DNA from 2 places in the Ferdinandcohnia sp. FSL W7-1320 genome. Region 2 is predicted to be linked to the other one. Evidence: riboswitches for the same ligand, from Rfam matches in the RefSeq annotation. Region 2 holds a riboswitch; the other holds the start of a gene.

Region 1 (16,189 bases), 540 kb from region 2:
CCGCAAATTGCTAGCATGTTCAATACTGTAGATAGTTTTGATACACATGCAAAAATCCCTGAATTCTATGCAGCTGTAAACGAAGCTGCAAAAAATACGACTGCTATTATTTCAGTAGGTTGGGATCCAGGTTTATTCTCCATTAATCGTGTTATGGCGGATGCGATTTTACCTAATGGTGAAAATTATACCTTCTGGGGTAAAGGCCTTAGCCAAGGACACTCTGATGCAATAAGACGAGTAGATGGTGTTAAAAACGGTGTACAATATACTATTCCATCTGAAGATGCAATGGAAAAAGTGCGCAGTGGTTCAAATCCAGAACTAACAACTGCTGAAAAGCATCGCCGCGTCTGCTACATCGTTGCTGAGGAAGGTGCAGACAAAGCAGCTATCGAAAATGAAATTAAAACAATGCCAAACTATTTCGCAGATTATGATACAGAAGTGAATTTTATCTCAGAAGAAGAATTAAACCGTGAGCATTCTAAAGCACCACATGGTGGATTTGTCATTCGTGGTGGTAAAACTAGTGAAGACACTACACAGGTATATGAATTCTCACTAAAATTAGACAGCAATCCTGAATTTACGTCTGCTGTATTAGTTGCATATGCAAGAGCAGCATACCGATTAAACCAAGAAAAGCAATTTGGTGCAAAAACTGTATTCGATGTAGCACCAAGCTATATTACACCACGTTCTCCAGAAGAACTAAGAAAAGATTATTTATAAGAAAATCTATAAAAAAATCACTCACAATTCGTGAGTGATTTTTTCCTACTTACTCATCACTACCTCTGTAACGGTTGTATGGCAGCGGGTTCCAAACTCTATATTTTAGGTTTTCTGAACGAAGTGGTGAAGGGATATCATCAAATATTTTTCGTGCAACTTCTAGTTCACGTTCTGCCTCGGACTTATCCTGATACATAAATTCATCGGAAGCCTTTTCCAATGCTTTATTTACCTTTTCTTCTAAATACTCAACCACCATTTCTTGTTGTTTATGGATAGACTCTCTGGCTGATGCCACCCAATCCGGCTGAGCGGTACGAAGTGTGTCTGATACATAACTGAACTCTTCGAAAATATCTCTATATATTTTATCGGCATTTTCACGTGCATCCATGATCACATTTTCTAAATCTTCTATCGTAAGTTCCTCAACCTTAAGCGGTTTTCTTCGCTTTGGACCACCAATTCTTGATCTCGTTAAATAATATGGGAAAATACTCTTTATCGTTTTACCGACAGGTGAGATAGCCATATTGTTCTCATCCACACCTTTCGGCTGCACACCCTGCATCGCAATCCGGGCAGACTCTGGTCTTACTATTTCTTTCGGTGGTAAAACCCCATACCTCAGTAACTCACGAATCCCAGTCCCGGAGATATTAATACGATATTGTTCATCATGTGGACATGTTTGGTCAGTTGCTTGCGTACTGCATCGAGTACAGTAAAACACTTCATGGAACAAGCGAATATCGATTCCTAATTCATCTGGTGTAAATTCATCAAATATCGTATGGCTTGCATATTTTTCATAGAAATCACCAATACCCGCATGATCCCGTCCGATTAAAGCGTGGGTACACCCATAGTTTTTCATGATCAACGCATGGAGAACCGCTTCACGTGGACCAGCGAATATATAAGTAACTCTTAAAGGTGCAAGAATCGTTCTTTCTTTTGGATAATATGTATCCAGTACACTGCGGTAAGACAACATTCGAAACTCGTGTCGTGTATATTCACGCTTTGCCATTTCTACTAGTGGCTGAACAAATAGGCCCTCTAACTCTTCCAACGCATTTCTATGAATATACTCATGTCCGCGGTGTAAAGGATTTGCTCCAGTAATAAATCCGCCTACAGATTTAAACTTCTTTTTTTCATAAAAAAGCTTCCAAGTTTCTTTCGGCTCCATTCTTATATCTTCAAATGGCCCCCAATGGACTCTTCGAAGCAATTGTATGGGGCCGGCCAAAGCGGTATCTCCCATTCGACGATAGATCGAATCAACTCCAGGGTGGTTTCGGTCAGTTGTGCCAAAAAGATGGGTTGCACGGAATTCACGATCATAGTGAAAGATATCATTCAACTTTAGAATCGCGACGGGTTCTCTTGTTTCATCCGCAAGAGCGACCTCATCCCCGACGGATAAAGTTTTAATTACCTGCTGATTTCGGTCACCAATTGGCGCGAAACTTAGCGGTACAGGCCAAACCACTCCATTTTTCAAGCGGCCTTTCGTAAGTACAGACTTGTAGTCCTCTTCATCCATAAAACCTTCATTAGGAGACAACACCCCTGTTGCGATCATTTCAAGCGTTATGACGGCCTCCAAATCTACCATAATCATAGGTAAATGCTTTGCTCTTTCCATTGCTTCCTCTTGTGCTTTCCCGGTAAGTACACGATTCACCAATTTGCCACCATGTGGCTGTTGTGGATAGCTTGCTAATGTTTTTTCATCCAACACATCAGTAAACTGATTCATCATATCACCCTCCTATACCCACTTATATTCTATTGATATACTTTATATCCTTCCAAAACTGAATATTTTTTAGAAAATTCAGTTAAACTTTTTTTAAAAAATAACATAGATGCCTGTGAATAATAGTTTAATAGAATGGATTTTTGGTTAAAATCCGCATGAATTTTATACTTCTTTACCGTTAATCCCTCAATACCCACCAAAATCTTAACATTCATGTGTATCCACACTAAAATATTTCGTATTTACTATTGTACAAACACTATTTTATCTATATGATTATTATGTTATTAAATTTCACGTAGGAGGATTAACATGAAGCTTAAATACACAGGTAAAACAAAAGATGTCTATGAATTGCAGGACGGAAATTACCTACTTCAATTTAAAGACGATGTAACAGGCGTTGATGGTGTTTTTGATCCAGGTGCAAATACGGTTGGTTTAACAATTGAAGGTGCAGGTCGTGCTGGATTAAAGTTAACTAAATACTTTTTCGAATTATTAAACGAAAGAGAAATTCCAACTCACTATATTGACGCCGATATCGATCAAGCAACTATGACAGTTAAACCGGCTGAAGTATTCGGAAGCGGTCTTGAAGTCATCTGCAGATATCGTGCTGTTGGTAGCTTTCTTCGCCGATACGGATTATATGCTGAAGAAGGCCAAGCTCTCGATGCTTTTGTTGAAGTAACCTTAAAAGATGATGGTCGTGAAGATCCTCCAATCAGTGAAGACGCTTTAGACATGCTCGGTATCCTGTCTAAAGAAGAATATCAGGTATTAAAAAAACTTACACAACAAATCAGTGGTATCGTTAAAGACGAGTTAGCTAAAAAAGGAATCGAATTATATGATATTAAATTCGAATTCGGACGCACTGGCGATGACAGACAAATTGTACTTATCGATGAAATCTCTGGAGGAAACATGCGCGCATACAAAGACGGAGAATATATTGAACCATTAGAATTAGAAAAGATGTTTCTATAATGGGACATAGGGACAGGTCCCTTGTCCCAAAAATCGATAATTTAGGATCTAAAAAAGAAGCCAATACAAAATGATTGGCTTCTTTTCTAAAATAAGACTATTTCACTTCCACTTTATTTGTCACACTACACTACTCTTTTTTTGCTTTCAATAGTACCTTCTCTTACTGCCTCTTTAGATTTACTTAACATATTCTCCAATTGTTCCAATGACTTTCCTTTTGTTTCGGGAATAAACTTCCATACAAAAACCGCTGAAAGAAGACTCATTATTCCATAGAAGGAGTATGTTAATCCACCACTAAACTCCATCATTGCTGGGTAAGTCGATGAAATAAAGTAGTTTGCCGCCCATTGTGCAGCCACTGCAATCGCCATGGCTTGACCTCTAATTTTGTTAGGGAAGATTTCTGAAAGAAGTACCCATACTACAGGTCCCCATGACATCATAAATGATGCCGTATAAATGATAATGAAAATTAATGTACCGATTCCAATTACGTTTGTGAAAGCCATGCCAGCCACACCAAACATTCCAATTGTCATACCGATTGAACCAATAATTAAGAGCGGTTTACGTCCAAATTTGTCAACAGTGAAAATCGCAATAAGTGTGAATACAACATTAACCAAGCCCATAATTATCGTCTGGAACATAGAAGCATCTTTTGCCGCCCCCATGCTTTCAAAGATACGTGGTGCATAGTAGAGTGCCACATTAATTCCCACGAACTGCTGGAAAACTGATAACAGAATTCCGACTACAACAATTGTTTTCCCAAATGAGAATAGTTTTGATTTTGATTTATTGCCGTCAAAGGATGACTTAATTTCTAATAAAGTTGATTTAGCGACAGCTTTTTCGTACAACTTATTGAGAACAGACATCGCCTTCTCATCCTGATTCTTTTGAATAAGATATCGAGGTGTTTCAGGTACGGTAAATAATAGAGCAAGAAATATAGCTGCTGGTATTACCTCTGAAAGAAACATATAGCGCCATCCGATATCATTTATCCATTCAATGGTTTGGCCATTAGCAATTCCCCAGTTAACAAAATACACAACCAGCATACCGAAAATAATGGCAAATTGATTTAATGATACTAATGTACCACGAATTTTTGGTGGTGCGATTTCTCCTATATACATTGGTGCAACAGCTGAAGCAAGACCAACGCCTATTCCACCAATAATTCGATAGATGTTAAATGTAATCAACAATTCAATCGAAGGATTACCCTTTGTGAAGAATAAAAATTCAGGATAAGCTGATCCAAGTGCTGAAACGATAAACAAAACTGCTGCTACAACAAGCGAATATTTTCGTCCAACATTCGATGCGAAGTAACCGGATACAATACCACCAATAATACAGCCAATTAAAGCACTTGATACTGTAATCCCATGAACAAGTGAGCTCAGTCCGAGACTGTCTGTAAAATACGCTTGAAGTGCTCCTTCCGCTCCTGAAATTACAGCTGTATCATAACCAAATAACAAACCTCCAAGAGTAGCTACTAATGTAATTAATACAATCGAAAAATTACTATTTTTTTTCATATACTTTTGAAAGAGACTTTCCTCTTTCTTCCCCCTCTCATCCTTGAAAGGATTACTATTTTGATAACCCTTACACTTTCTTTAAAAAGGAACCTACCTCAAAACAAATCAACTATCCTCCTGAAGAAGAATTAATTCCTCAGTATGATTTCGTTTTCATAAACCTCGAAGCAGGTAGCATTTGGTTTCTATGTATATAAATTATCATGTAAACGCATTAATGTTTTCGCTTTCATCTTCATTATCTTGTTAATTACTAGACTATCTTGTTTTTTATGTTAGACCTTCAAATCACTTAACCAATCCCATCACCGAATTTACCTGCCTAAAAAAGTAAAAACAACGACCTAAGATCGTTGTTTTTTACGGTTGATATTTCGTTCGATACTCACTTGGGGTCATTCCGATTTCCTTTTTGAATACTCTACTAAAATAATTTGGATCTTTATAACCTATACTTAGTGCAATTTCTTTTAATGACTTACGTGTTAATAATAACTCTTTTGCCTTTTCTAATCTCGTAGCTGTCAAATACTCTATAATCGTAAGATGAAACCTTTCCTTGAATAACTTACTTAAATAATAAGAACTAATACCAATTTCTACAGCAATTGATTCGAGAGAAATTGTTTTAGCATAATTTTTATCTATGTATTCTTTTGCTTTTAGTAGCAATGTTTGTACACCATTCGAACGATGTTCTGCTAAACTTTCAATAATCACGAGTAGGTGTGATTTGGCTGCTTCTTTAATCTGCATTGCTGTCCCAAATTGACCCAAGCCTGTCACTATATCTTCCTCAAACCCTAGCTCTTTTATGGCACGTGATAATACAATAAAGAAGTTTTCCATCGCCTTATGGATTGTTTTAACCTGATAGTCTGAGGCCTGTTGAATAGACTGAAAGTATAGTTCAAACATGTGTAAACCCTTTTGACTATCCCCTTTCTTCACTGCATCAACTAGTTCCTTCTCAATTTCAAAAGGAACTAGTTCTTTGCGCCTTTGCTTAATCCGTTCATTAAATACCATATAGGCTGCACCAGGTTGTGTATAGGCTAGCTCTAAAGCATCGATTGCTTCCTTATAAGAAATAGAAAACTGATTAACATCAGAAATAATACTCCCAATTCCAGCATATAAGTGACATTCTTTAAGCGAATGTTGAACTTGATGAATAACCGACCGAGCAAACACTTCTCTTATTTTATGATTTTTATATTCCTCGTCAGTTACTAGCCTCAAAACAGGTACTTGAAATCCGGTCAAAGGACCTACAAGACAATGGGAATACTGGTCATGAATTGTTTCTTTCAACACGCGATACCAGTCGCTTTTTTCTTTACGACTAGCATGCAGATGCTCTGATTCAAATGTAAAAACAGCAACAAAACCTTGTTTATGCTCAAGATCTAGCCATTCCTCCCAGTCTTCCTCATTAAACTCATGAACGTGATCCATAATGAACGAAACAATAAACTCTATTTCAATAAAGGAACTTGCTCTTTCAAGTCGTCGATTTATTTGTTTTGTTTCATTTTCTTTTTGCTTCTCACTTTCGATTTCTTCGACCATCCGATCAAAAGCCTCTATAACTTCAGACAATTTACTAGGCTTTAATAAATACTCTTTAATTCCAAATTTCATTGCTTCTCGAGCGTAATCAAATGTATCAAAAGCCGAGACCATAATAAATTTTGTTTTAGGTAGAACTGAAACGATTCTCCTAATCGCTTCTAAGCCATCAAACTCAGGCATTTTTATATCCATGAAGACTAAATCTGGTTTATGTAAGATGGCTAATTCAACTGCTTGTTTTCCATTCTTAGCCTCAGCGATAATTTCAAAATTTCCCCGCTTCTTACTAAGCATTATTTTTAAACCATCTCTTTCAATCTGTTCATCATCCACTAACATGACCTTTATCATAAAAAAATCCTCACTTATTCTTCTTTACGTTTTGACTAATTTAATACGTACTGTAGTCCCTTCACCTATACTTGAAACAACCTCAACTTTACTCTCTTTTTGAAACAGTGCAAGACGGTTGATTACATTTTTCATGCCAATTCCAGTTGAATGACCAGTACCTTCTTTTATCGTAGTTACTTCGTTACTGTCATTTGGATCCATCAAGCTTTGTAGTGTCTCATCATCCATCCCTACCCCATTGTCCTTAACTTCTATGAGCACCATATTACCTTCTTCATAAATGTGTAATTCAATCTTGGCCCCCTCCGCCATTCCCTCAATTCCATGAATAAATGCGTTTTCAATAATCGGTTGAAGTGTAAGACAAGGGATTGGAATTGAAAGGCAATTTGGATCAATGTTTTCGATAAACTCAACTCGATCTCCAAACCGCGTCTTTTGAATAAAAAAATATTCGTTTACAATTTTAACTTCATCTTTCAATAATGTTTTTCGATCAAGACTACTAATATTATATCGGAGTAACGTCGAGATTGAAGAAATTAAATCACTTGTTTTCTCCGCTCCCTCGATAAGGGATGTCTTAGAAATTGTGTTTAGTGTATTAAAAAGGAAATGGGGATTAATTTGGTTTTGTAAGCTTTTTAATTCCATTTCTTTCAGTAATTGTCCCATCCTAGCCTTTTCTTCTATCTCACTCATTGATTCTTGAATATTCCTTTTCATTTCATTAAATGTCTTTGTTAAAAACCAAAGTTCATCCTTTGTTGAAACGACAACATCCTCTCCCATATATCGTCTAGCAGATATTTCTTTAGCTGCTAAAGAAAGTCTTTCGATGGTGCTTGTTATCCCATTGGAAAACCATAATGCAAATAAGATGCTTAAGAGGATAATCACAACTAGAATGGATATCGCCATCTTCTTCATATAAGTAATCTTTTTATCTAATAACTTATCTATTGCTTTATAATTGCTAAGCTCATTGTTTATCAAACTAAGTGTTTCTTCGTGAATATAGCTAGATGTATCATTCGCCTCACTAATATACAGTGAGTAGGCCTCAATGTCATTTTTTTCTACTGCAACTACTGTCTTATCTGTTTGTTCAAGTAAACTGGTCATGATATTTATATAATTTTTTTTCGTAATACTTTCCTTTTCAATATCCTTAAACCTTTGTTGCAGTTTTACTAGTTGCTCCTTACTTTCTTGATAATCAATCAGGTTCTCAGGTAGCGGTTCGTATACGTATATTTGTAACGTTTCAAATGTTTGATTCGTCATTTTCGCAATATCATTTAATAGAAACAAATACTCATCGTTCTCATTATGAAGTTCCATAATGCTTTGATTACTCTGCTCACGTACAACAAACAAAATTACAATTAACAATAAGATGGTTGCAAAATAAATAAGTAACTTTGTTCTAATTTTTATCATTAGGAACCACCATTGTTTCTTCAATATCTAAAGAAGTTTTACGAATAATTGATGAATTAGTATGAGTAATTTCTTTAGTCTGTTTGCCATTCATAATGTCTATCATTTTTTCCACACTTAAGTATCCCATTTCGAAAGGATGCTGTTCCACAATTGCTCCAATATCCCCGTTCTTTAATAATTCCATATTTTCATCGATTGTATCAAAAGTAATGACATACATATCATTTTCCCTTTGTAAAGAATTAGCAGCAGACACAATTCCAATCCCATTGTAAGAACTCGTTCCAAAAAAGGCAGTAATATTTTCATGTTCCGTTAATATGTTGTACGCCTTTTCTTCTACATCCACCCTTGTAATTTTTGACTCTTCAACCGCAACAATTTTTATATCTTCTTCTTGCTCCACGACATCTTTAAATCCCTTTAAACGTTCTAGGTGATGAGGGTTGTCCAAACTGCCGGTTATGATACCGACAGTTGCTAGGCCATTCGTATCTTCAACCAACGCTTTCCCTGCTAATTGGCCAGCCATGTAATTATCTGAACCAATGTATGCATGCCTCATACTTTCGGGAGAGTCTGTATCAATCGTTACAACTGGAATTTCTTGACGCTCTGCTTTATTTATCATGTCGGTAAAATTTTCGTTAAGGCCTTGGACGATAATACCATCCACTTTTGATTTAATTGCTTTGTCAAAGAGTTTCAATTGCTCTTCTGTATTTGATCTTTCAGGCCCAATATACTCCACTAATACATCATACTTTTGACCGGCATCCTTTGCTCCTTCACCAATTAATTGCCAATACTCATGTTCCATCTCCTCCACTATTAATACAAAATGATACTTTGGTAAAGTTACTTCTGGAGAATAAACCTTTTCCATTTCTTGATTAATCGTTTGCACATGTTCATAAAAGTAAATGGAAAAACCTAAAGCTGTTATAAAAGAGATAATTAATAAACTATAGATCAAACGTATCCTCTTCATGTTGCCCCCTTGAATATTGACTATATAAGAGTCATTATGTACTAAAATAGCATATTTCGACATTCTAATGCATTCTATCCGTTCTTATACTCATGTCGAAGATTCGTGACGATCTTCGAACTGCTTTTTACCTCCTCACAATTACATTATTTGAATTTGTAAAAATGAAGAACTTGGGGATAGTAATAGGTAGAAAAGAACAAATGGATGGTGAAATAGGTGGATGGTTTTTCACGATATAAACTAAACGAAACAGAAGACGGAATTGAAGTGATCTTATACCTCGATGAGAACTTAACAGAATACTCTTCTGAGTTAGGAGTCTCATCCCTAGTGGAAGAGGCTGATATAGAAAGGAAAGCTGTTCATTTTATAAAAAACATTCTTCCTGCATTGAAGGTTAAAACCGTTAAGATCATGGCTGGTGGAATGTTATTATCAGCCATAGGTGTTGGTACATTGCCTGCAACTCAAGCCTCTGCAGCTGACGCAACTGGGAAAAAGACACACTCGAAGACTTTATCCCATACTGTAGTTGCTGGCGATACACTATATAGTATTGCTCAAGCTAATGGAACAACCGTTGATGCAATTAAGAGCGTAAATAATCTTTCTTCAGATTCATTACAGATTGGACAAATTTTGACAATTCCTGTTGGAATTACTGATATTCCTGCTCAAACCAATGTAACTACACATCAGGTTGTTCCCGGTGATACGTTATATAGTATTGCCACACGTAATGGCACAACCGTGGATATGCTCAAAAAGGCCAATAATCTATCTTCGGATTTTTTGCAGATCGGTCAAACGTTGACGATTCCTTCTGACAGTGCGTCCACTCCTACTCAAACAAAGCAAACTACACATCAAGTTGTTTCCGGTGATACGTTATATAGTATCGCTAGTCGTAACGGGACAACTATCGATGGAATTAAAAAGGCCAATAATCTATCTTCGGATTTTTTACAGATTGGACAGACGTTAACGATTCCTTCCGGCGGTATGTCCACTCCTACTCAAACCAATCAAACTACCTATCAGGTTGTTTCAGGTGATACGTTATATAGTATTGCTACTCGTAGCGGCACAACTGTGGATGGGATTAAAAAGGCAAACAATCTATCTTCGGATAGTTTGCAGATTGGACAAACGTTGACGATTCCTTCAGGTGTTTCAAGTGCCCCTGCTCCGGTTCAAAACGAAACATCATTCGCTGCAGAACAACAGAAAGTAGTTAACCAGGCAGAAGTGGAATGGCTTGCGAAAATGATACACAGTGAAGCAAGAGGTGAATCTTTAGAGGGACAGATTGCTGTTGGTGCTGTAATTGTGAATCGTGTAAATAGTCCCTTATTTCCTAATAACATAAAAGATGTCTTGTTTGAAAAAAGCTACGGTTACTATCAATTTACACCAGCAGAAAATGGTGCGTTACTTACTGCAACCCCTAACGACCAACATAGAGAAGCTGCAAAACGGGCACTTAATGGTGAGGATCCAACGAATGGAGCATTATTCTTTTACAACCCTGACAAAACATCGAGCTCCTATCTGAGAAGTCGTACCGTTTCAACCACAATAGGAAACCACGTATTTGCCTTTTAGGGACACAGGGACAGGTCCCTTGTCCCAAACCAAAAACAAGCACACTCCTTTAGGAATGTGCTTACTTAATATCACATATTTACGATGCTTGTTGAACAGCTTCAACTTCAGTAGGTGGGTTATATTTGCCTTCCCATTTAGCTACAACTAGAGCTGCCAATGAGTTACCTACGACGTTAACCGCAGTACGTCCCATATCTAGAATACGGTCAATACCAGCAATAAAAGCCAATCCTTCAGCCGGTAAACCAATTGTACTAAACGTCGCTAATAGCACTACAAAGGATACCCCAGGTACTCCAGCCATGCCTTTAGATGTTACCATTAATATTAGCATTAGCATGATTTGTTCCCCAATGCTCAAGTGAATTCCATACATTTGGGCGATAAATAAAGACGCTATGGCCTGGTATAAAACAGATCCATCCAAATTAAAAGAATAACCTGTTGGTATAACGAAAGTTGCTATGTGCTTAGGACTTCCCGCCTTTTCCATTTTATCCATAATCCTCGGAAGTACGGTTTCAGAACTGGATGTTGAAAAAGCAAGGATTAACTCTTCCTTAATCATCTTCAATAATTTAAAAATATTTAAACCAATAAATTTAGCCAATAATCCTAAAATAACTACTACAAAGAAAATCATTGTTCCATAAACAGTAATGGCTAGCTTGCCTAATGGAATAAGTGATTCAAATCCATATTTTGAAATAGTTACACCAATTAATGCAAAAACACCAACCGGAGCATATTTCATAAATAAATTTGTCACATAAAACATGGCATTTGCCATACCCTCAAAGAAACGTAAAACCGGTTTTCCTTTTTCACCAATAGCTGCAATTCCAAGACCGAATACAACTGCAAAGAAAATAGTTGCCAGCATATCTCCTTCAACCATAGCTTGGAACGGATTTGTTGGAACAATATGAAGGAGTGTATCTGTAATAGATTTTCCTTCTTGCGCTTCTGATGTTTCTACATAACCTGAGATATCAGTTTGTTCTAACTGCTCCATTACAAGACCAGCACCTGGTTGGAATAAATTTGCAGAAATAAGGCCGACTGCAATTGCAACCAAGGTCATTCCAATAAAATATGTCAGGGATTTAGCACCTAATTTACCAACTGATTTTAAATCACCAACGCCAGCTATCGCAACGATGATACTTGAAAGAACAATTGGTACAACAATCATTTTAATTAAACGTAAGAAAAGATCTCCGAATGGCTGTAGAAAGGTTTGAGCAGTTTCACTTCCGTAGAAAATCCCACCAACGATAATACCTAAAATAAGACCGATCAAAATTTGACTTGCTAAACTTAACTTGAATTTTTTCATAAATTACCCCACCTTCTTAATAATGTGATTCTGATTACTCAGGTTAGGGAAACATATAGAAAGATAAGATAACAAATAAACGGCTGTTGCCGATTCACTATTCTACCATACTGTTTCCTCTTAATTGCTTACGAGGTTAGCTTTCAGGTTAGGACTAAGGGAAACAATAAGCCCCTTCTATTTAAGAACTCACCAATAGCGAAAAAAAAATTCCGCATGAATAATTTGGGTCCCCCGCTCTAGAAAAAGATTTAGCAATAATGTACTACTCTGATTTTATACTAAAATATTATTCTAGTAAACTATTGATCATTTCCAGTTGTGGGTCCCACCCCTGATTATCTAAAGCGTTAACACTCCAGTGGGGCGGGACCAGCTTTCCAAGGTCAGCTCTTTGTTTCCGGATGAAAAATTGGCGCAGTTTCAACCTCTATCAATACTGGCCCATTATGTAATAATGCTTTTTTTAAGGTAGCTTCTAATTCACTATCTTCTCTGATTGAATAGCCTTTCCACGAGCAAGCTTCGGCTATTTTTACAAAGTCAGGATTCGTTAAATCCACATCCTTTTGAACGCTTCCGCTGGCTATCATTTTATCGCGTTCCATTTGTAACGCATGATTATTGAAAATGATGACTGTAATATTTAAGTTATATCGGATGGCCGTTAATAAATCGGCTAAAGTCATTTCAATCCCGCCATCCCCAACGACTGCAACCACTTGCTTCTCCGGGAAGCACAGTTTTGCTGAAAGAGCGGCAGGTAAACCAAATCCCATTGTTCGCCATTCTCCTGAAAAGATGATTTGTTGTTTAGTTGAGCGAAAATTACGATTGAACCAAACAGTTACATCACCCGTATCTAGAGTAATAATTGCATCGTTTTGAACAGTATTTTCAATAGCTCTAACAATTCTTGAAGGATGGAGCGGTTGTGAAGATTGTAATCCTTCTTGCTCGTTTTGAGTATCCCATGTTTCTTTTGTCTTTTGGATGTTTGTTACCCAAGTTTGATTTTGTGAAACGCTATGAAGATGTTTCGTTAACAGTGGGACAAGCATTTCAGCTGAACCTACAATACCTAACTCAACAGGTATACCTTTCCCAATATTCTCTTTCGCAACATCAATTTGAATCACCTTCGCATGCTCTGGAACATATCCTTCCGGCCACCACAAGTTCCCTACTACTAAAACAACATCTGACTCTTGAAAAAGATCTTTAGCATGAGGGTTTCCCCCTTGTCCAATTCCTCCTAAAAAGTGCGTACAGGATTGAGGAAACACCCCTTTTGCACCTAAACTTACAAGGATACCCGCTCCCCAAAGTTCTGCTAGTTTCTCTACTTCATTTACAACATGTATTGCCCCAAGGCCTGCTAAAATCATTGGTTTTTTTGCGTTTTTCATTAATTCAACAACCTCTGTGATATCTTGTTCATCTATAGATGTGGCAGTCTGTATCATTTTTGGTTCCCGCTGAATTTTTGCAGTCGAATTCATTGAAAAAAGATCTTTTGGAATCGATAGATGAGTAACAGCCCCTTTATCAAGTGATGTTTTCATCGCTTTTGTTAAAACATCTATAATGGCGTCAGGGTGTGCGAGCAAAGACGTATATTCTGCGAGTGGTTTTATTAATTCTTGTTGATTAAGATACTGCTTATAGTCTGTCCCAATTTTTTGAGTGGGAGCCTGACCAGTAATAGCCAATACGGGTGCCTTGTCCAGAAAAGCGTCCCCTAAACCATTGAGTAAGTTTCCTAAACCAGGTCCCATCGTTGCAAGACAAACGCCAAGCTTACCCGTTAACTTTGCCTCAGCTGAAGCCATCATGGCGGCAACCGATTCATGTTTCACCGCTATAAATTGTATTGAATTCTGCTTTGCTAGTTCATCCATAAACCCAATAATGGCATCACCGACAACCCCATAGATCCTTTTAACTCCCCACATCCCAAGTTGCTTTAACATAAGACTTGCAACAGTTTCCTTTGTTGATTGATTAGACTCTGAAATCACGCTACAAACCCCTCCTAAAATTACTTTATCCCTTACCTTTCCAATTACTGAGGTCTACTATTCAGAGCATGTTTTTAATCATCCATCAACAGTCCAACATATTTTTCATTACATCTTCGTTTGAATATCTGTCAGTAAACCGATATATTTTATGTTAAAAATGTCGAGTATTATATAAATTGCTTTGCTATTATGAAGACATGAAAAGGAGGGATACATTGTTAAAGGAATTAAACCAAGTGATCGATTATATCGAAAATCGTTTAACTGATGACCTATCTCTTGAAAGAATTTCTGAATATGCCGGGGTATCCGATTATCACTTTAGAAAGATCTTTTTTTATCTTTCAGGGCTGACGCTAAGTGAATATATTAAAAACAGAAAATTGTCAGAGGCAAACAAGGATTTATTACATGGTGATAAAGTTACAGATGTTGCATTTAAATATGGGTATCAATCAGTCGACGGCTTTACTAGAGCATTTAAAAAATGGAGTGGTTTTTTACCATCGGATGTAATTAAAACTGGAATAAGCAAATCGTTTCCCAAACTTTCATTCGTAATAACTGTTAAAGGAGGAACATCTATGGAATTTAGAATTGAAGATAAACCTGCATTTAATTTAGTTGGTGTAAGCAAACGGGTCCCAATGCAATTTGAAGGCGTGAATAATGAGATTGTAAAGCTTGCACAAAGCATAACGGACGAACAAAAAGAAGAAATGCATTCCCTTCAAAATATAGATCCTTATGAAATTGTGAATGCCTCTTACCACGCTGACGCTAATTTCATAAAAGAAGAAGGCGATTTAACCCACATGATTGGTGTGTTAACAACGGAAAATCAAGTAAGTGACCGATTAGACATAGTACCAGTCGAAGCATGTACATGGGCAATCTTTCCAAATGAAGGACCCTTCCCATCAACACTACAAGAAACCATGGCCAAAACCTATTCAGAATGGCTTCCCTCTTCCGATTACGAGGTCATTAATGTCCCTTCTTTTTCGTTCACAAAAATGAATAAAGACAAAGTAGGGTACGCATATAGTGAGGTTTGGATTCCGGTGAGGAAGAAATGAAAACAAGCACTGAAAATTAATTGAAATGCTATAGATATTGCTTAATAGGTTGTCATTTTTTCCACCTCCCTTTTGTCGGGAGGTGGCGGCACCCATCCGCTTTATAAACCATCGACAATCTTCTGGGCGTCACTGTGACTTCAAATTCTATCTCTCCAAGCCTGCAATTCCAAATCCGCCTGGTCCAGCATGGGTGGAGATCATGGCGCCGGCCTGTATCCAACTGATATTTTCAAATCCATGTTCTTTTGCGACATCGGTCATTCTTTCCTTAATCTTTTCATCTAGGCCAAGGGAGTATACTAAATAAATTTGACCTTTATCAATGTCGTATTGATTTATGTAGTCTTGGATCAGTTTTTCCGTGACGGTACTCATATTCCCGCGATACTTCTTAGTAGATGTGAGTTTTCCATCTATTAATTCGATACATGGCTTAATTTTCAACAAAGCACCTCCGAGATAAGCTAGGTTACTTACTCTTCCACCCGCTTTTAAAAACTCTAGACTGCCAGGAACAAAAGCCAACCTAGATTTCGGGACGATCGCTTCGATTTTTTTGACTAACTGTTCAGGATCAATCGTAGGTTCTTTTGCTACTATATCTACTGCATACATCACAATAGCAGCTAGTCCTCCCGTAACGTTCAATGCATCAATTAGAAAAATATCATTTAACTCTTTCGTTGCAATAATGGCATTT
Region 2 (16,189 bases):
TAAAGCAATGACAAAAAAACAAAGCCAATATATTGAAAATATTCGTTCTCAATATACTGGCAAAGGGCTGCTTTACAACGAGTCTATATGAAAAATAGGAAGGTTAAAATTCTTGAACGTACAGGCCTTCCTCTTCATGCCATTCTGCAATAAGCAAATCCTTATACGTGGCTACCCCCTGGTTTTTCAATTCCGAATGTAGCCATGCCTCAGTAAATCCACTTTCCTCTAGGTTTTCTTGAATTAATATGCCATCACTTACTAATGTAATAGGGAGACGAACCTTCTGTTCCGCCATATTATAATCTTGGCGTGTGGGTGGGTCATATTTAGATTTTTTTAGGACGCTAATGGAGCCATCTGTTTCTAAAATTGCATACTCTACTTCTCTAATTGAAAAAACATCCTTCGCCCGAAGAAGATGCTGTAATTGGTTGATATCAAGTTTGTTTTTCTTTAAATGTTCTTTAATTATCTTTCCTTGATGAATAATAATTGTTGGCTTTCCCTCAAGAAAAGGCCTAGTCCTTCGAACTTTCTGAGTTATTAATTCAATTACATAAATTAATACTCCCCATACAATAATGGAAAATAGTATTTGTAATACGCCAATTTTTTGATCATAAACCGCATTTCCAACTAATTCACCAAGTACTAAGGCAGAGATAAAATTAAAAGGTGTAATTTGTGTAATTTGTGTTTTACCTAATATTTTTGTAAGAACCAGTAATCCTAACAGACCAACTACTAAATCAAATGCAATTCTAAAAAATTCCAACTCATTCACCTCTCTATGGTAGAATGAGCAGGTTTACCCTTTTTTATCCATGAAAAAAAGGATGTCATTCGACATCCTTATATTTCCTTAACCATTGTGACATGAGGAATTCCAGCATCCATAAAAAGACCAGATACGGTTTCATAACCAAGCTTTTTATAGAAGTTTTCTGCATGCGTTTGAGCATTGAGCTTTAATTTTGAAATGCCTTGCTCTCTAGCGATGTCCTCCATCTTATGCATAATCAAATTCCCTGCACCTTTTTTTCGATGTGAAGCAAGAACACAGATACGCTCCACTTTGCCGTACTCGTCAACAACGCGGAAACGGCCAGCTCCTACAGGCTCATTATGATCATAAAGGACAACGTGTGTTGCCTCATCTTCAAATTGGTCAATCTCTTCTTCAAGAGGTACTTTTTGTTCATCAACGAAAACTACTTTTCTTATTGTGTAGGCATCGTCTTTTTCATTGTTGTTCGTTACAATTCTTGCTTCCATAATGTCATTAATTTTCCTTTCCTAAACGAAATGTTTCGTAAACGGTCCAAGAACCATTTTCTAACTGATAGAGGAGGTGGAAACGGTCAATTTGCTCTTCGTGATCCATTTTTAACATACGTAACTGACCATACACATCTGAATGTTCATCGCTAGATAGTTTTTGCCCAATTGTAATATGTGGCACAAATGCATATTCAGGTTCTCCAGCAAAATAGCCAGAGTGTAAGGCATTATGTAATGTCTGTAATTCTTCATTTGGATCTACTTTTAAATAAATTACATTGTTTACAGGAGAAAACGAACTCACCTTTAACACATTTAATTTAAATGAATCTACCTGTTTAGCTACCGCTGCTAATTCCCTTGTAATATCCACAATCTCATGATCGGATGCTTCGAATGTGTTTTTTAGTGTGATATGCGGTGGGATTAATGCATAATGCGGGTCATACCGTTTACGATATGAATTCGCGATGTCTTGAAGTTTTTTGGATGGGAAGATAACAATGCCGTATTTCATTTTATTGCCCTCCTATAGTTTTAAATTTCAAAAAGTGAAGTACCAAATGTTGTAAACGAAAAATAATAATATAATTATATCAAATATTTGAAAATGATAGAATAAAAAAACGGCTATTTGAGCATTTTTGAAAGTGCCCTTGGTAAGTCAGGCTGCCAGTATTTCCACGTGTGATTACCGTTAAATTCTTCATAGAAATAGGAAAAACCTTTGCTCACAATGAGCTTATGTAATTTTCGGTTTGGCGTTAAAAAATCCTCAATATTACCCTTTGTTGTTTTCACCTCGGTTTCACCTGTCCCGATTATATGATATAAGTCAAGGAGATATGGGTCTGCAAAACTTTCAACCTGTAACAGAACATGATCATTTACAAGGGGAGATTGCATGATCACCTTTCCAAAAGTATGTGGGTATTCAAGTGCTGTTAGTAGTGAAATCGTCGCCGCCAGAGAATCCCCGATTAATGCACGTCCTTGTCCCATTTGATAGGTCGGGAACTCTTGATCAAGAAATGGGACAAGTTCTTCCCCTAAGAAACGCTTATACAAATCATGCTGCTCACCATCTGGGTGATATTTCTTACGGCGGTCTGCAACGCTTTTATAAGGAACTCCAACAATTATGGTATTGCTTATTTCACTTGTTTCAATTAGCTTATCCGCAACTCTCGCAACCCTGCCTAGATTAAAGTAATCGCGCCCGTCCTGAGCAATGAGTACATTATATTTATATAGAGGGGAGAAGGTAGCAGGCAAATAAACGATAAGCTCAAGTTCTTCATTTAAAATCTTACTATGTATAGTCATTTCCCTAACAGTACCTTTATTAATCGTCATCTTTTTAAACCTCCAAACATTCGATCAATTATGTTGCATCACTATTATAACGCTTGAAAAATAGGAAAGCGACAGGAAAAACTCCCTGTCGCTTTCGGTACAAATTAAAAATTAAGCTGCTGCTTCATCCATATGTTTCTTTTCAGATTCTGCAACATATACAGCACACGCAGCATCACCTGTGATATTGATGGCTGTACGTGTCATATCAAGTAAACGATCAATACCAATAATTAAACCGATACCTTCTGGTGGTAAACCAACTTGATTTAGAACCATTGCTAGCATGATTAAACCAACACCAGGAACACCAGCAGTACCTACACTAGCAAGTACAGCCGTTAAGATAACCATAATAATTTGAGTAAAAGTTAGGTCAAATCCGTATACCTGTGCAATGAAAATGGTGGCTACACCTTGCATAATAGCTGTACCATCCATATTGATAGTCGCACCTAATGGTTGAACAAAGCTACTAATTGGTTCAGGAACCTTAAGATTTTTCTGTGCAGTTTCCATTGATATAGGGAGTGTAGCATTACTACTTGACGTACTAAAAGCAACTGTCATCGCAGGCGCAAAACCTTTGAAAAACTCAATAGGGTTTCGTTTTGCCAATAATGCAATCGTGCCACCATAAGTAATGGCTGCGTGAATAAGTAGAGTGGCAAGTACAATTAGGAAGTATGCAAGCATTGCTTTTATTGCAGCATACCCTTGGCCACCAATAGCTGTTGCAATTAATCCGAATGTACCATAAGGAGCCGTCTTCATAACAAGATTAACAAGATACATTAATACTTCATTTGCTTGTTCGAATAAATTTACAATACCTTTCGTTTTTTCGCCTAACACGGTAAGAGCAAAACCTATAAAAATTGCAAATGCAATAATTTGAAGCATATTACCATCTGTCATTGACGTGAATGGATTTGTCGGGATAATTCCAATTAAGGTTTCCATGAATGGAGGAGCTTCAGTAGCCCCATCATAAGTAGCCCCTTGCGTATCAAAAGCTCCACCAGCACCAGGTTTGAAAATGGAAGCAAGAGCGATGGCAATTGTAATCGCTATCGTTGTAGTTGCTAAAAAATATGTTATCGTTTTGGCACCAATTCTTCCAAGCTTCTTTGGATCACCAAGGCCAGTAACTCCTAGAGTAATAGATACCAAGACTATTGGAACAACAAGCATTTTAATTAAATTCAAGAAAATTTGACCCAATGGAACGAATACCCACGTATTTGCATATTCAAAAACAGTAGGTGATGTTAAATTCAAAATAAGACCTACAATCGCACCAAGACCTAAACCTAATAAAATCTTCTTAGTTAATGACATAAAAAACCTCCTCTAAGTTGTATTGAAAGTGTTTTCTTTTTTTGGCAAAACAAATGGGAATGCGCATGTCGAAGAACAGCATTCTTTTCGTAAGACACAAAAAACCACGAGAGTGTGGCTCGTGGCTTATCGATAAAATTGCGCAACAATGCTCTCTCCAAATGCTTACGAGGTTAGCTGTCGGATTCGGATGAAGAGTATCTCCTACCTTTATAAAAAAGGATTCACCCCGTGTGCTCTTTTGCACGTTTATGGTTCCCCCGTTTCCCAAAAATGGGAATTCAGCGACTATTAAATTGTACTTTGCCTTGATATTATATTTATACAAATAAAATGAATATATGTCAATAATAACATATATTTATGGTTTTTACGATGTTAATATTTTCATAGGAAAATAGTGAACGACAAATAGCAAAAACCACAAAATTATGTATTCACGATAAAATGACTAGAATTTAATTGACAAACACTCAAAACGGATGTATATTATGAATTATTCATATAGTGATTCCGTAGCTCAGCTGGGAGAGCACTACCTTGACAGGGTAGGGGTCGGAGGTTCGAGCCCTCTCGGAATCATCATGAGATCACTTGAGTTTTCTCAAGTGATTTTTTTGCGTTTATTTTTAGACTTTGGATAATAATTATAATAATTTTATCCGTTTTTGGAGAAATTATCCTTGTTAGGACTAGACTGGGAGGTTGTTCGTTCACATGGAGGATAAAAACAAGATTCGTCTAACAGCTGCGGAGATGTCGAGCTTATGGACACAATACATAAACGATACGTTAGCTGAATGTGTTAATTTGTATTTTTTAGATAAAGTTGAAGATGAGGAAGTACGTCCAATTATTGAATATACACTGGAAGCATCTAAAGAAAACCAAAAAATTGTACGTGAAATTTTTGAAAAAGAAGAATTTCCTATCCCATTAGGATTTACAGAACAGGATGTAGATTTTAAAGCTCCTAGACTATTTTCTGATACTTTCGTATTAATGTACCTAAGGCAAATGTCTATTCTCGGAATGGCAGGTAGTAGTGGAGCACTGGGCCTTGCGACACGGCCCGATGTAATTGCTTTTCATAAGCGGGTATTAAATTTAGGTGTTGAATTGCAGGACCAAACACGTGAATTAATGTTAAAACAAGGAATATATGTAAGACCTCCGTATATATCTATTCCCGACAAGGTTGATTTTGTAGAGAAACAGCATTTTTTAGCTGGTTTCATGGGGAAGAAAAGAGCACTAACCTCTATTGAAATTAGTCATTTATTTTTAAATATACAGACCAATGCGATTGGTAAGGTACTGATGACAGGATTTGCACAAACTGCAAAAGGTGATGATGTAAAAAAATTCTTAGTAAGAGGAAAGAAACTTTCGCAAAAATATATAGAACTTTTTAGCGACTTTTTAATCAAAGAGGATCTTCCTGCTCCAATGAGTTGGGATTCAGCTGTTACAGATAGTAATGCGAGTGTTTTCTCTGATAAACTTATTATGTTTCATGTGTCAGCAATGATTGCAGCGGGTATTGGGAATTTCGGAATGGCCATGGCGGCTAGTCCAAGGAGAGATATAGGATTTAGATATGCATCATTAATTCCAGAAATTTCGATGTACGCTGAGGATGGGGCAAATATTATGATTAAACATGGGTGGTTGGAGGAGCCTCCACAAACAGATAACAGAGAAAAAATTATTAAAAAACAATCTTGATAAAAAAAGACAAAGAGAACGTATCAGTCCCTTTGTCTTATTGTGTTTATTAATATGTTTAAATAAAGGATTAAGCCGACTTAACCGTAACATTCTTCTTTTCTTTACGTTTCTTAGCATATTCAGCAGTTGCAGTGAAAAGTACGTCCGATGATGAGTTAAGAGCAGTTTCACAAGAGTCTTGTAGGACACCGATGATGAAACCAACTGCAACGACTTGCATGGCAACATCGTTCGGAATTCCGAATAAGCTTGACGCTAAAGGAATAAGTAAAAGTGACCCACCGGCAACACCAGATGCACCTGCTGCTGAAATTGCTGATAAGACGCTAAGAATTAGAGCTGTTGCAAAATCAACTTGAATGCCGAGTGTATGAACAGCTGCAAGAGTAAGAACAGAAATCGTTACTGCCGCACCAGCCATATTTACAGTTCCGCCTAATGGGATTGAAATAGAATAAGTATCTTTATTTAATCCTAGTTTTTCACAAAGGTTCATATTAACCGGAATGTTTGCTGCTGAGCTTCGAGTAAAGAAGGCTGTTAGCCCACTTTCTCTTAGACATCTAAATACAAGTGGATATGGGTTTTGACGAATGTAGAAATAGACAATTAAAGGATTCACAATAAGTGCAATAAAGAACATACAGCCAAGCAAAAGGCCTAGGATTTTTCCATATTCCATTAATGCAGATAGTCCATTTGTTACAAATGCGTCGAACACTAGACCCATGATTCCGATAGGAGCTAGGCTGATTACCCATTTTACGACTGTTGCGATTGCATCAGATACGTTGGTAATTAATGTCTTAGTTGTGTCGTTTGCATTTTTTAATGCAATTCCAAGAACAACTGCCCAAGCTAGAATTCCGATGTAGTTTGCATTCATTAGGGCATTAATCGGATTGTCTACAATATTAAATAGTAATGTTTGAAGGACCTCTAAAATACCACTTGGAGGTGAAAGGTCTTCTGCACCAGAAACAAGTGACAGATTTACTGGAAAGATAAAACTTGCCAAAACGGCTACGAATCCAGCTAAGAATGTACTTATTGCGTATAAGCCGATAATCGATTTGATATTTGTTTGGGTTCCACTTCTGTGTTTAGAGATGGCGTCAATAACTAAGAATAAGACCAATACAGGTGCAACAGCTTTTAGTGCACCTACAAATAATGAACCAAAAATACTAACCCATTTTGCTCCTTCTGGTACGACTAATGCTAATAGGATACCAACGATAATACCACCAAATATACGTTTAACTAGGCTAATCTGATTCCATTTGTAAAAGATTTCTTTCATATTCTTTCCCCCTTTTTCATGGTTGTCCATCTTATTATCTTATGAAATTAATATTATATGAATAATATAATATTTGTTAGTTTAACACGAAAATTGTCAATTGTGTATAAAATTTAAGAGTTGGAAATGAAATTTTAAGGTGAAAAATTTGGTATTTAAAAAACATAGAACTCTTTGACATAAAGGAAAGTTATGAAAGTATAGGCATTATTGATCATAGAAATCAAGTTTTTCAAACCTATACATAAGTAAAAATGACTACCTTATAGTCACAAGAGTTTCGGTATACTAAAATAATAGTTTTGAGATAATTAGCTTTTAAAAAAATAAAAAACAACTAATCCGTGATAGAAATTAGTCGTTTTCTTCATTAACATATTTTTTGAATTAAATTTGGTGAGTTATTGCTAGGCGAGTTTACTAAAGACGAAACCTCATATGCCTCCATGTTGTCAGCAGTCAGTGGTTTGAGTAGATGTGAAACCCTCGATACATCCTTTAGAGATGGATTAAGCCATGCTTGTTCGTCCTCTTTATTTAATATAACTGGCATACGATCGTGAATATCCCTCATTAGTTCGTTTGGGGTTGTGGTAATGATTGAACAAGAATATAAGGTATGCCCATCCGGAGATTTCCAACGTTCCCAGATTCCCGCCATTGCGAATATATCATTCGATTTTAATTTAATTCGTATCGGTGTTTTTGTTTTGTTAGGCCCTTTTTTCCATTCATAAAAGCTATCCGCAATAATCAGACAGCGTCTATGTTTAAAGGCATGTCTGAAGCTTGGTTTTTCAGCCAATGATTCAGCGCGTGCATTGATCATTTTATATCCGACTTTCTCATCCTTTGCCCATGAAGGTACAAATCCCCAACGTAAATAACCTAAGCGATTTTGTGTACCGTCATTTATAACTGAAAGGACCGAATGTGAAGGGGCAATGTTATAGCTTGGTTGATATAAATCTTGTTCAATTGCCGCTTTAATATCAAAACGGTTAAGTATATCTTCGTACTCTGCAAAAAGAGTAAATCGACCACACATTATGCATCACCTCATGTTTTAATATATTGGAGGATTTTTGGATATTGGTAACTTGATAAGAAAAGAGGTTCCTATCCCAACCGTACTTTCTACATCGATTGAACCTTTTAATTGCTCAATAATTTGAAAACAAATGGTCAGCCCTACGCCAGTTCCTTTATCTTTTGTTGAATAAAAAGGGGTACCTATTTTGGAAAGTTGTTCTTTTGTCATTCCAGGACCATTGTCAGTGATTTTAACAATAATGTCTTGGTCTGTTGCAAAAGCATTTATTTGCAATAAGCCGTCATTTCCAATTGCTTCTATTGCGTTTTTAATAATATTTATCAAGACTTGTTTGATTTCATCCTTATTCCCGTTAATGTATAGCGAGTCTTCAATGAAGGTTTCAACCTCAATGCTTTGAATATTTGTATAAGATGTCATGAGTTCAACCGTTTTTGATAGTTCTTCGCTGATGTTTACCAATTCAGTATTACTATTATTTGGCTTAGCAAGAGATAAATAATCATTTATGATCGATTGTGCACGATTTAATTCAGAAAGGGTAATAACGATATAATTTCGCTGTTTATCAGTAATGTTATCATCTCGAATAATTAACTGAAGAAATCCATTTACTGTAGTTAGCGGATTGCGTACCTCATGGGCAACTGATGCTGCTAGTTGGCTAACTACGTTCAATTTTTCAGAACGTCTTAATTCCCTTTGTAAGAGAATTTGTTGCTTTAAGTTCTCAATAAGTAGAACTACTAATAAGATGGTAATCCACGTAATAAACGAAAAAAGGATCATAATTAGAATTTGATCAACTTGGTTATATTTTACTAAGGTAATTGCTCTTGTTATAACAATGAAACTGTAAATACATGTAAGTGTGATTAGCTTTTTATTTAATAGAAGAGAATGGTACCTTTTTAAGAGAAAATAAAAAATGAATACAATAATTGCGTAATTCATAATAGACAGGAGAACGTTAGTATATCCAAGCAGTAATAAATAACCTAGCATAATTAATATAACAACAATTCCTTGGATAAATCCTATATAGAGGAATGCGATAAATATCGGGATTATCCGAAAATCATAAGCGAATCCATTCGCGTATGTTACTGGGAAAGTGACAGTTAAAAGAAGCATAATGATAATCATTCCAAGAAGTTTATTTCGGTGAAGCTTTGGAGAAGAATGATTATCTTGGATAGTCAATAAATAATATATAAGAATAGGAAAAATAACGATTAATACATGGTAAAGAACATGTCCAATATGCTCTAACAACTTTTGCTCCATCTCCCTCTTATTTCTAAAATTTTTGAATACTGCTTTTTGTTAGAAATTCGACATATTCACCGATAATCCTTCTATATTACTTGCATACTCGACAATATTTTGACAAAATGAGATATGCTATTCAACCCAATCATAATTCTTTTTTTCTTAATATGGGTATGATACAACTAAACATATCTATAATATTGGAGGCTTATTATGTTTAAAAAATTATTTGGAAGTAAAGATAAAAAAATTGAGGAAGTGTTAGTGGCTCCTGCAAATGGAAAAATCCTTGCCCTAGAAGAGGTTCCAGATCCTGTCTTTTCTCAAAAAATGATGGGCGATGGCCTTGCGATCGATCCGTCAGAAGGGAAAGTCGTTTCTCCTGTGAAAGGTGAAATAATTCAGGTCTTCCCGACTAAACATGCTATTGGTATAAAAACTGAAATAGGTTTAGAACTTCTTATACATATAGGTCTTGATACAGTGAACATGAAGGGTGAAGGCTTCACTACACATGTAAAAGAAGGGGATAAAGTTGAGGTTGGAACCGATCTCGTAACCTTTGATTTAGATTTAATTAGAGAGAAGGCAGCGAGTACAATTACACCAATTATCATCACTAATTTTGATGCAGTTGAAACGTTTGAGATAATTGGAAGTGGCCAAGCAACAGCGGGTTCAACAGAGCTTGCAAAAGTGAAGAAAAAATAAGCTTACGGTCCTATAATCTGTACCCCTTGTAAAGGACATTTTAAAAAAAGCTAGGCTACTTTAAGAAGATGATCTCTGTATTGAACAGGGGTCATCTTTTTCATATTCCATTGATATCTGTAGTGATTGTAGTAGTGGATGGCAGCTTTCACTTCTTGCTTAAGTTCTTTTAAAGTTTCACATGATTTTATATCAGCCAGGTCCTTAAAATGACCAAAGAATGATTCCTGTGGGGCGTTGTCCCAACAGTTACCTCTCCTAGACATTGATTGTTCCAATTTGAATTTTTTCACCAGCTTTTGATAAACAGGGCTGGTATAGTGACCTCCCTGATCAGAATGTATATAAGCTCCTTTAGCCAGTTTGATTCTCCTGTTTTTCTTTAACTTCTTAAGTGTATCCGTAGCGATATCTAAAGTAATTCGATCAGAGACCTGATGAGCTAAGACTTCATTGGTGGAAGCGTCAATAATGGTTGATAAATAAGCCCTTTTACCTTTTCCGAAATATAGGTAGGTTATATCCGTAAGAAGGACCTTGTGTGGGATTCCTTGTTTGAATTCCCTGTTAAGTAAGTTCGGGACGACCTTGTGCTCCTGCGTAGCCTTAATGATGCGCTTGTAGGGGTTCGCTCTCCTAAAAGGGCTCTCAATCCCGTATTTCTTCATGATTCTTCTGATTCGCTTAAGATTGAAAACAACACTAAACTGACCTGCCAATACCATCTTAATTTGACGAGCCCCTTTCTTACGGTTCTTGAAATTGTATGCTTTTAAAACCAGGTCCCGAAGGGATTCATCCTTTTTCTCCCGATCCTTCCTTCTCTGAACTTGTTTAGCAGAAAAGTAGTTATAGTATCCCTGACGGGACACACCAGCTACTTTACAGAGGTGGGTTACCATCCTTGTTAGATTGTATTTCTCGATAACGGAATGAATAAGGTTAAATTTCTGGTCAGCTGACAATTTTATTTCTTCTTCATCCCCCTTTCTACGAATCGTATCTTTTTTAATAGTTCATTCTCTGCTTTCAACAGGTTATTTTCGGCCTCTAACCTTGCATATTTTTCTTCAGTGGAAAGCTCTCTTTCCCTTGGTCTACCTGAGTTTCCTGATCTTGTATCACGAAGTCCTAGAATTCCGTGCTTACGATAAGCTTCTCGCCATCTTTTTCCAGAAGACTCAATCCGTTTCATACCTAATACCTCAGTATCGAACCCACAGTCCTCAAATATCTCTCTAGGAAACTTCCCCAGGTCATTTTGAGTTATAAAGTGCTCCTTAAACTCATCTGAATAGGTAATACCTTTGGGACTTACTGATTTTACATATGGATTTTTAGCTAGTAATTCGATCTCTTTTTCCGAGAATATTTTTTTACTCATACTATCTCTCCCGCACTATTTTTAATCTATTGTACATAAAAAGACCCTGTGCAGCAGACTTTTTTTAATGTGTCTACTACACAGGGTACAGTTTACTATCTGGGACCGTTTTTTTTATAGTACTTTTTGTGTATTTGAACATGTCTTTACATATTAATCAGAACAGAGCATAGGTTTTAATGAATAAAAAAAGAAAAGAAAGACACTCAATATGGCAAAAGTCAGTGTGACTTCCATCGTGTTGCTCTGAAAAATGAGTCTTTTGCCCTATTTATTAAAAGAGGGTTTTTACCAATTTTCTAGAAAAAGTTATTATAAGAGTTTAGACAGTCAACAAATCAGAAACGAAAAGGTCTAGGAACTCACGCTATAGGTACGGAGCGTACACTTTAAATACGTGAAGAACGGAGAGACCAGATGATGACAGGATTCAAAGTTTTTCATTTGATGGCTTTTTGAATTGCCTCTATAACCAGTCAATGAGAGGGTATGAAAGATGGAGATAGGAAGCAGAATACGTTTCTTTAGAATTCAAAACAATATGACACAAGAAGAATTGGCACATGAGATTATCTCAATTTCTTATCTTTCAAAAATTGAAAATAACCAAACCTCTGCAAGCATAGAGGTACTTGAATTATTATGTGATCGATTAGGAATCAAGCTAATTGAAAGTGAAGAATATGCCCAGCTAAAGGAGCTTTATGATTGGTACCACCTAATGGTTTCTCGAAAAAGGGAGCAGGCGGTTTCATTTTATGATGCTTATGAATGTAAGAATACAAATGATTCACGGGTTGCCATTTTCTTTGTTCTTTTTGAACTAAGGTATCTAATATTTACAAACCAATTAGAAAAAGCTGAACAACATATCAAGAAAATTGAATTATATAAAGATATTTTTGAAATTCGAATGAATTACTTCTACGAAAAATTTGTTGGTCAGTTTTATTATTTGAAAAGCCAGTTTTCCGTTGCAATGGATCACTTTAAGGTAGCAGAGGAGATTTTAACGAGCAGTGTACACTTTGAGAGCTGGGAAACGGCTGATTTATATTATTATAAAGGTCTAAATAATAACCGGATGGGGAAATTAGCCTTAAGTATCGTGTATATACAGAAGGCATTGGCAATCTATCAATCTCTTTACGATTTAAAAAGGAGTGCTGAGTGTCAAATATTATTGGGAATTTGTTATGAAAAAATAAACGAATTCGAAATGGCTGAAGAGAATTACTTGCTTGCAACAAAGGTAGCAGAAGGGATAAAAGACCCGTCATTACTAGGTTTAATTTATCATAATCAAGGTGTCCTCTATTCAAAATTAGGTGAATCCAATAAAGCCATTAAGCAATTTGTAAATAGCCTTGAACATAAAGAAGAACACATGGTAATTGGGCGTTTACGGTCGATTCACGGTTTAATTGAAGAAAATTATAAAATAGGAGACCATGAAGGATGCAAAAAATGGCTTGAGGAAGGGTTTACCATAGTTGAGAATCACCAGGGGTATCCTGAATTCAAGATTCATTTTATCTATTATGATTATTTGTTGAATAAGTCTGATAACTTGATGAGATTTATTGAAAAGGATGCATTGCCATATTTTGAAGGCATTGAACATCACCTTTACGTAGCCTATTATGCAGAGGAACTTGGAAAAATCTATCAAGAAAATCATAAATATAAGCTAGCAAGCTATTATTTTTCAAAGGTAATCTCATCTTTGAAAAAACATAGTCATATAAATCAATAAAGGAGATGATCGTAAAATGAAAAAACTAATGCTACTATTCGTGCTTGGGCTTGTGACAATTGCTGGTTATCAATTAAATGAAGGAGTTGCATGGGTGGACAATGACTATCCAGATTCACACGAAGTACAGGTATAATGTAGAAAGCAGCCTGATTGAGGGCTGCTTTCTTTGATTCTATAGAAAATTATGATAATCTGTTTGGTTATTTTTTACTTCATCGATTTGATTTTGAATGCTGCGGGAGTCGGTAGAACGTTTCTTTTTGGAAATAAGGTCTACTACAAAACCAACAAAGAGTAACCCTCCAAAGAAGACTAACATCCAGCCCCATAATGGCATTTTCTCACCCCCATATAGTAACGTATGAAATCGTATTAAATTGATGAGGGATACAGACGAATCGTAATCTGTTTTTAACATAAAAAGAGCAACGTTCATAAACGTTACTCTTTTGGAACAAATGTAAAGATTTCATGTGATTCAAAGCTATCTACTAACCGGTTAAGCCAAAAATAATATTCTAACGCATTGTTTAACTTTGCAATATCATTTTCTGCTTCTACTTTAACCTCTTCGCTAATTTGTTCGTCCTCTATGAGTTCCTTAAGATCAGCTAATGATTTCTGAATGGCACTTACATTCATAGAAATGCCACTCCTCCATTTTATCGTAAAAAAGTCAATAAAAGTTTGATACCAGTCTTCTTCAACCTCATAAAGGTCTTTTCGAATCCCTTTCTTCCATACCTTATCAACCATTTTTAATTCCACCAAGTTACGAACGGAAGTACTCATACTTGTTTTACTCATGCCTAATTCTTGTTTCATATCATCCAGCGTCATCGGCTCATCATGAAAATACATGAGACCCCAAAGTCTTCCAACTGAAGGTGTTACTCCATATAAATTCATATTTTGAGCAATCGCATCAATCACACGTTCTCGGGCTTTTTCTAGCTTGTCTATGCCTTGCAAATAGATTCACATCCTACATCAAAGGTTTGATATATATAGACTACTCATTTGTACAATGAATGTAAAGGGGAGGTGCTGGAAGGATTATGGAGGATACTGAAGGAATTCTATGCATTTAAGATGTAAAGTATGTACAGTTTTTACTTTACAAACTTTACGGTTGCATATCACGTTATATCAACTTTGAGTATTTTGGAAATCATTACTACAATTAAAAGGTCAATGTGACTATTGCTTTCTACATAGGATACAGTAGTTTGTTTGAAAATCATAAAGGGTAGTTTGTATTAGGCAAGTTTTCAGCAAGAAAAAATTGAGGTGACAGAATGGAAAGTGAGAAACAAGCAAAAATAAAGGTTTCTAGTGTAACGAAAATTTTTGGACGATCGTCTAAAAAAGCTATTCAACTTTTAAAAGAAGGAAAAACAAAGCAAGAAATTTTAAAAAGCACTGGATCAACCGTTGGTGTAAATCAAGCAAGCTTTGAGGTATATCCCGGAGAAATCTTTGTCATTATGGGGTTATCCGGAAGTGGGAAATCTACCTTAGTTCGACTTTTAAATAGATTAATAGAACCAACTTCTGGTCAAATTTTTATTGATGGAAAAGACGTCGTATCCATGAATAAAGAAGAAATTCGAGAAGTACGTAGGAAAAAAATGAGCATGGTGTTTCAACGCTTCGCATTATTCCCACATAAAACGGTTCTTCAGAATACGGAATACGGACTAGAAATTCAAGGTGTAGCAAAGCATGAACGTTCACAAAAGGCGTTCGAGGCTCTTAAATTAGTCGGTCTTGAAGGCTATGAAAATCAATATCCTGACCAACTTAGTGGTGGGATGCAGCAGCGAGTTGGGCTTGCAAGAGCGCTCGCAAATGACCCGGATATATTATTAATGGACGAAGCATTTAGTGCTCTAGATCCATTAATTCGTAAGGATATGCAGGATGAATTGATTGAGTTACAAGGCTCTATGGAAAAAACGATCGTCTTTATTACACATGATCTCGACGAAGCGTTACGAATCGGTGACCGTATCGCTTTAATGAAGGACGGAAACATCGTACAAATCGGAACCCCTGAAGAAATACTAATGAATCCATCTAATGAGTATGTAGAAAGATTTGTAGAGGATGTTGATTTATCAAAGGTACTGACTGCAGGCCATATCGTCAAACGAGCGGAAACCGTTCAGGTTGATAAAGGAGCCAGACTTGCTCTTAAAATCATGAAAGATAATGGTTTATCGACTGTCTATGTTGTTGACAAGCAGAATAGACTTGTTGGTGCGGTGAGTGCTGTAGAAGCTTCGAAAGCGGTCGAGCAAAAATTACCATTAGCTGAAGTCATGGAAACAAATCTTAAAACGGTTGATACAAGTACATTACTTGTTGATTTATTCGATGATGTTTCACAAGCTACTATTCCAGTAGCTGTAGTTGATGAACAAAATCGACTTAAGGGAATTGTCATACGAGGTGCCGTGATCGGTGCACTTGCTGGTAATGACACATATATAAATGACTTTGGGGCTGAACAACTCCCTCCAAGTGATGAAAGGGAGGCTTTATAATGGAAGGTTTATTACCAAAGCTGCCAATAGCGGATTGGATCGATACATTTGTAGACTGGTTAGTCTCAAATTTCGAATTTTTATTTGAAGGAATTGCAGTAGGACTTGAAGGATTTGTAGAAGGGATTGTAGCAGGATTAGGATTTATTCCTTCTATTCTACTAACACTTATCTTGGGTGCTGTGGCCTGGAAAATTTGTAATTGGAAAATTGCACTTTTTACATTGATTGGTTTATTTTTAATCGATAACCTTGGTTACTGGGGCAATATGCTTGAAACAATTGCACTTGTGCTAACCTCTGTGGGAATATCGGTTATTCTTGGAATACCGCTAGGAATATGGGCCTCACAAAGTAAAACTGTGGGAAGTATCGTGATTCCAATTCTAGACTTCATGCAAACAATGCCTGCATTTGTTTATTTATTACCGGCAATCTTTTTCTT

Evidence for each region. A riboswitch is a leader RNA that binds a small molecule or an ion and turns the genes downstream of it on or off. The one in region 2 is predicted to bind cyclic di-AMP.
Region 1: it holds a riboswitch for cyclic di-AMP, as region 2 does, so the genes downstream of both, NST91_RS20765 (cation:dicarboxylate symporter family transporter) here and NST91_RS18325 (dicarboxylate/amino acid:cation symporter) in region 2, are expected to answer to the same signal.

The regions. Positions count from the first base shown of each region.
Region 1 covers NZ_JBBPAM010000001.1:4,251,059-4,267,247, forward strand. Annotated here, with positions in the region: gene NST91_RS20725 (diaminopimelate dehydrogenase) at 1-735, shown strand, start outside; gene NST91_RS20730 (sulfate adenylyltransferase) at 785-2,506, opposite strand; gene NST91_RS20735 (phosphoribosylaminoimidazolesuccinocarboxamide synthase) at 2,822-3,502, shown strand; gene xylE (D-xylose transporter XylE) at 3,628-5,064, opposite strand; gene NST91_RS20745 (response regulator) at 5,428-6,993, opposite strand; gene NST91_RS20750 (sensor histidine kinase) at 7,018-8,439, opposite strand; gene NST91_RS20755 (sugar-binding protein) at 8,426-9,433, opposite strand; gene NST91_RS20760 (LysM peptidoglycan-binding domain-containing protein) at 9,653-11,041, shown strand; gene NST91_RS20765 (cation:dicarboxylate symporter family transporter) at 11,121-12,383, opposite strand; cyclic di-AMP (ydaO/yuaA leader) riboswitch at 12,494-12,650, opposite strand; gene NST91_RS20770 (thiamine pyrophosphate-binding protein) at 12,770-14,404, opposite strand; gene NST91_RS20775 (AraC family transcriptional regulator) at 14,623-15,486, shown strand; gene NST91_RS20780 (DegV family protein) at 15,634-16,189, opposite strand, start outside.
Region 2 covers NZ_JBBPAM010000001.1:3,707,035-3,723,223, reverse strand. Annotated here, with positions in the region: gene NST91_RS18350 (hypothetical protein) at 1-91, shown strand, start outside; gene NST91_RS18345 (DUF421 domain-containing protein) at 104-778, opposite strand; gene NST91_RS18340 (GNAT family N-acetyltransferase) at 856-1,278, opposite strand; gene NST91_RS18335 (2'-5' RNA ligase family protein) at 1,286-1,801, opposite strand; gene NST91_RS18330 (alpha/beta hydrolase-fold protein) at 1,915-2,640, opposite strand; gene NST91_RS18325 (dicarboxylate/amino acid:cation symporter) at 2,752-3,981, opposite strand; cyclic di-AMP (ydaO/yuaA leader) riboswitch at 4,128-4,278, opposite strand; tRNA gene NST91_RS18320 (tRNA-Val) at 4,491-4,563, shown strand; gene NST91_RS18315 (DUF3231 family protein) at 4,699-5,709, shown strand; gene sstT (serine/threonine transporter SstT) at 5,780-7,015, opposite strand; gene NST91_RS18305 (SOS response-associated peptidase) at 7,386-8,063, opposite strand; gene NST91_RS18300 (ATP-binding protein) at 8,082-9,356, opposite strand; gene NST91_RS18295 (PTS sugar transporter subunit IIA) at 9,555-10,052, shown strand; one part of gene NST91_RS18290 (IS3 family transposase) at 10,103-11,023, opposite strand; one part of gene NST91_RS18290 (IS3 family transposase) at 11,026-11,436, opposite strand; gene NST91_RS18285 (tetratricopeptide repeat protein) at 11,933-13,192, shown strand; gene NST91_RS18280 (hypothetical protein) at 13,368-13,631, opposite strand; gene cudC (choline uptake/conversion transcriptional regulator CudC) at 13,637-14,167, opposite strand; gene proV (glycine betaine/L-proline ABC transporter ATP-binding protein ProV) at 14,494-15,744, shown strand; gene NST91_RS18265 (ABC transporter permease) at 15,744-16,189, shown strand, end outside.